DNA from 2 places in the Alkalihalobacillus sp. R86527 genome. Region 2 is predicted to be linked to the other one. Evidence: a T-box and tRNA genes for the amino acid it is inferred to sense, from the RefSeq annotation. Region 2 holds a T-box; the other holds one or more tRNA genes.
The links. The T-box of region 2 lies ahead of SJY16_RS06495 (valine--tRNA ligase). A T-box ahead of a tRNA ligase gene usually reads a tRNA of that ligase, here a tRNA-Val.
Positions count from the first base shown of each region.

Region 1: it encodes a tRNA-Val, which carries the amino acid that the T-box ahead of SJY16_RS06495 (valine--tRNA ligase) is inferred to sense. The anticodon was not compared.

Region 1 is NZ_JAXHBW010000001.1:2,380,103-2,382,562, reverse strand. Features, by position in the region: gene SJY16_RS12170 (alpha/beta hydrolase) at 1-552, opposite strand, end outside; gene SJY16_RS12165 (phosphatidylglycerophosphatase A family protein) at 667-1,221, shown strand; tRNA gene SJY16_RS12160 (tRNA-Val) at 1,328-1,402, shown strand; gene SJY16_RS12155 (DUF3892 domain-containing protein) at 1,450-1,734, opposite strand; gene SJY16_RS12150 (hypothetical protein) at 1,751-2,460, opposite strand, start outside.
Region 2 is NZ_JAXHBW010000001.1:1,290,738-1,293,197, reverse strand. Features, by position in the region: gene SJY16_RS06495 (valine--tRNA ligase) at 1-1,252, opposite strand, end outside; T-box leader at 1,316-1,541, opposite strand; gene SJY16_RS06490 (hypothetical protein) at 1,700-1,900, shown strand; gene SJY16_RS06485 (phosphotransferase) at 1,897-2,460, opposite strand, start outside.

The sequences.
Region 1 (2,460 bases), 1.1 Mb from region 2:
TACTTCTGTTTCTTCGGTACCAATAACATGGTAGATCGAAAGAAGTTCAGGTTCTTTGAAACTCTGTACTTTCTCCTTCAAGTCATCATCTACATATGGAGAGTGCAGAATGGCTTTTCCAAACGTTCTCGGATACTCAAGGCCTGCACGAAGCGCAACCGTAGCAGCGAGTGAGTCTCCAATTAACGCACGACCATAACCTAAATGGAACGTTGCGTATTCTTCATCGAGAAATGGAACGAGTTCATTAACGAGAAAGCGTAAATAAGCCTCGCTTTGTTCTCCCTCGGGATGGTATTTCCTTCTTCTGTCTTCGACGCTTTTGTAAGGAATTCCTACAATGATCAACTCTTCGATCTCGTCGTTTTCAATTAGTTCATCAGCCGTACGTCCTAGACGTCCTAGCTTGAAGTAATCGCTACCATCATTCGCAATTAAAAACGAATATTTATAAAGCGGAGAATAATTGTATGGCAAATAAATTTGAAGTGGAATCTCTTCTTGCAAATATTCGCTATAAAGTGAAGTGTCCTGGTATGTGCCTCTATTCATTTCAAAGCCTCCTGTGTAGTTGGGAAAGTTCGTTTAGTTGACATTCCAATTTTTCAAAGTGATATAATGATTCTAACATACTTGCTTTTTGGGGTCATAGAGAGGAGAACTAACATGAAGAAAAGGATACATAGTCGAGAAGTAGAAGCGGCAACAAGAGCATTAATAAAAGAACGTGGTGTAACGATTCAGGACATTGCTGATATTGTTTTTCAGATGCAATCTCCTTATGTCGATGATCTATCGATGGAGGATTGTACAGAAAGTGTAGAGGCCGTTCTCACGAAACGTGAAATCCAGCATGCTGTTCTAGTTGGAATCGAGCTCGATAAGCTAGCTGAACAGGGTAAGCTTTCAGAGCCATTACAGTCAATTGTTGAAATGGATGAAGGATTGTTTGGAGTAGACGAAACGATTGCACTTGGAGCCGTATTTGGTTACGGAAGCATAGCTGTTACAACGTATGGTCATCTCGATAAACAAAAGATTGGGATCATCGAGAAGCTTGATACGAAATCCGGAAATGGCGTTCATACGTTTCTAGATGATCTCATTGCGAGCATCGCATCGAATGCATCAAGTCGTTTGGCTCATAGACTGCGTGACCGTGAAGAAGCATTAGATGAAGAAGAACGTGAGAAAAGAGATAAAGAGGAACGAATCGGTTAATAAGGTAGGAGTCTCATGTGGCATGAGACTCCTAAACACTTTCCGCGGAAAGTATTGACAGTTCTTTAATCATTCATGTATATTATTAAATGTTCCATTACGAATTGATCCGTTAGCTCAGCGGGAGAGCACTTGCTTGACAGGCAAGGGGTCACTGGTTCAAATCCAGTACGGATCACCATACATAAACGACCAAGCGCGACCTTACAAAGGTCGCGCTTTTTTCCTCTAAAATTCTGGCAGGTGGTCAAAGTTGTTTTCCTTTATACCATCAGGCTCGCTTCTTATAATGTCTCGTCCATACTTTTGAAAGATATCGACGCCACTTAACTTTCCGTTTTTAGCTGCTTCTAATGCTTGGAGATAGTCTAATTCTTCACCAGTGTTTGTCTTAAAGGCAATAAGGTCACCGTCTTCATTTTTCCTTACTGCTGAAATATATGTCTCAGGGTGCGAACTTTCATTTAACCGTTCTTGCCGATAAATTTCATATGCTTTTTCATAACGATCCATTTTCGCATGCTCCTTTCTAATCAATGATCTTGAGTAATGGTTTTGTATCGATCTTCCACTTACTCGTGAGAGGATCTCTTTTTGCTTCGAGCGATTGAACGGTTGTGATGGTTCCAGCTTCTGAAATGTAGATCTCTAGTTTCGTTTGGATATGACGAACAAACGGGTTTTTCTCATCTTTTTCTGAGGATTGTATTTTCCAATTAGTCACGTACATCTTAGAAAGTTTATTCATGCTTTTTTGTGAGTCATTTGTAACTACTTTTTCTAACATCGTTTGATCCGTATTGTTTATTGCAATCATCACAACATCTACGATTTCTTCAGGCGTTTTCTTTCCTAAATAATCATCAATTTTACCTGCAGCTTTTAATACCATGAGATGGTGCGCGGGGTCAGGTTCAGATGAGCGGTGAGTTGAACTATTTAAGAAGTGTAAGCAAAAATGACCGTTAAACCCGTTCTGCAATGCTCCCGCACCATGAGGCATCCCGTTCATCGAGGCAGCGATAAACTGTCCATCGATGGAAACGATGACTGCCCGACGTTTCCAGCTCCATTTTCGATAAATCGACTTCATGATTTTCGTATCTTTATTCGTTAATGGTTGTACATCCGCATGATCACTTCCTGCTCTGCGCTGTACGTTAAATGACTTACTTGTCTCCACATCTCTAATTGAAAAGATGGCATCTCTAGGAATGATTTTCTCTACTTCTTTCCAGG
Region 2 (2,460 bases):
TACGATGTCCCCACCATAGTTGACGTGAAATACACCAGTCACGAATGTTCTCGATCCAATGAAGGTACGTTTTCTCAAATCGTTCAGGGACGAAGTTTACTTTATCTTCGGATTTTTGAAGATCGATTGCTTGTTTTGCTAAAGGTCCCATTTTTACGAACCATTGCGTAGAAAGATACGGTTCTACAACTGCGCCACTACGCTCAGAATGACCTACTGAATGAACATGTTCTTCAATTTCAAAAAGCGTACCTGCTTCTTGAAGATCTTTAACAAGCTGCTTACGGCACTCGAAGCGATCCATCCCTTTATATTTACCTGCGTTGTCATTCATTGAGCCGTCTTCATTCATAACAAGAATTCGCTCAAGGTTATGACGGTTACCAATTTCAAAGTCATTTGGATCATGAGCAGGCGTAATCTTTACTGCACCAGATCCAAACTCCATATCAACATAATCATCGGCTACGATTTCAATCTCACGCCCAACGATTGGAAGAATTGCTTTCTTTCCGATCAGATGCTTATACCGCTCATCTTCAGGGTGAACGGCGATCCCTGTATCTCCAAGCATTGTTTCAGGACGCGTGGTAGCAATCTCGATATGTCCTGAACCGTCAGCTAGCGGGTAACGCATATGGTAAAAGTGACCCGTTACTTCCTGGTGAATGACTTCGATATCAGAGAGAGCTGTTTTCGTTTGAGGATCCCAGTTGATGATATACTCGCCTCTGTAGATGAGGCCTTTTTCATAAAGCTTTACAAATACCTCACGAACAGCGCTTGATAAGCCATTATCAAGTGTAAAGCGCTCTCTGGAGTAATCGAGGGATAGGCCAAGCTTTGCCCACTGACTACGGATGAAATCAGCATATTCTTCTTTCCACTCCCAAGATTTTTCAAGGAATTTCTCTCTTCCTAGATCATAACGAGAAGTACCTTCCTCACGTAGTTTTCCTTCTACTTTTGCCTGAGTGGCAATACCTGCATGGTCCATTCCTGGTAACCACAGAACATCGTATCCTTGCATCCGTTTAAAACGGGAGAGGATATCTTGAAGTGTTGTATCCCATGCATGACCAAGGTGTAGCTTACCTGTAACGTTAGGAGGAGGAATAACAATCGTGTATGGAGTTTTATTCTTATCTCCTGTTGCTTCAAAAAACTTTCCATCTACCCAATACGGGTACCATTTCTGTTCTGTTGCCTGTGGATCATACTTCGTTGGCATCGTTAGCTCTTTATTAGCCATTACTATCCATCCTTTCCAATCAATAAGTCGATAGCAAACAAAAAAACTTCTCCCATCCTTAGTAAAAAGGACGAAAGAAGTTTCGCGGTACCACCTTTATTTACAGCTCCAGAAAAAAGATAGAAGCTGTACGCTTCATTGAATAACGGATTCACCGGCTTCTCCTACTACTATTTCAGAGAAACAGCTCCAGGGCGACTTCAAATGTTACGTTCCTAAGAAATCTCTCAGCAAATGATTTCTCTCTCTGAAGGGTTCACACTTTACTACTCCCTATCGTTGCCTGTCGACTATTTGTATTCATAAGTTTACCTTGTGTATAAAAAACCGTCAAGATACTATTAGCCCTTTTTATTATCATAACCACTTTCTTTTTTACTTAATCACCCAAACTACTGTCCATACATACGCTGATGGTATCGATAGTACTGTGAAGGGGACATATACATGAAAAAACGATTTGGAGGACTCAACCGCTATCAGCTACCGCCATCCTTATATAAATTCAGAGACATACTGGCCCAATTTGTTCCACCATTTATCTTCTTCCAAGTGATCAGAACGATTCTATTTCCAACTTCAGTAGATGTGCTCATTTTAATTATCCTAGTCGCATTAGAAGTGTGTTTCTATTTTGAATGGATTTAAGCTCTCATGTGTTGCAGAGTGGTAGTAATTCCGTTCATCACTTCTATTTTTTTCGTAAAATGACGGACATGCTTCATATGGGACCAATTTCGTTGGTTACTAGTAAAATGCGTCACACTGTTAAACAGCGATTCTGGAAAATATAAATAACTAGCAAGTAAATCCTTTTCCTCTTCATAAAGAGCAAACTGACTTTCGTAGCGAGACATGTTCGAGACTAATATTTCTGGATTATACTGAAACGGAGAAACGGATGCACGAATCAGATACGTAAGATCCCTTACCGGAGAGTCCATGGAAGATCGTTCAAAGTTTATGAAATACCCTCGCTCTCCTCCAGCAATGAAATGTGATGCTGAACACTTCCCATGGCAAAACACCGTTCTGTACCTCTTTGACTCGTTTGTTTGTTCAAACCAGTAATCTAATCGTGACTTTGACAGATCACAATTCTTCATTAGTTGATGGAAATGAGTAGCAAATGTCAGCTCAAATGGGGAAAGATAGATGCGCTTTTCAATTTCGTTAACGTATTTCTCCATTTCAAACTGCCGACTTTC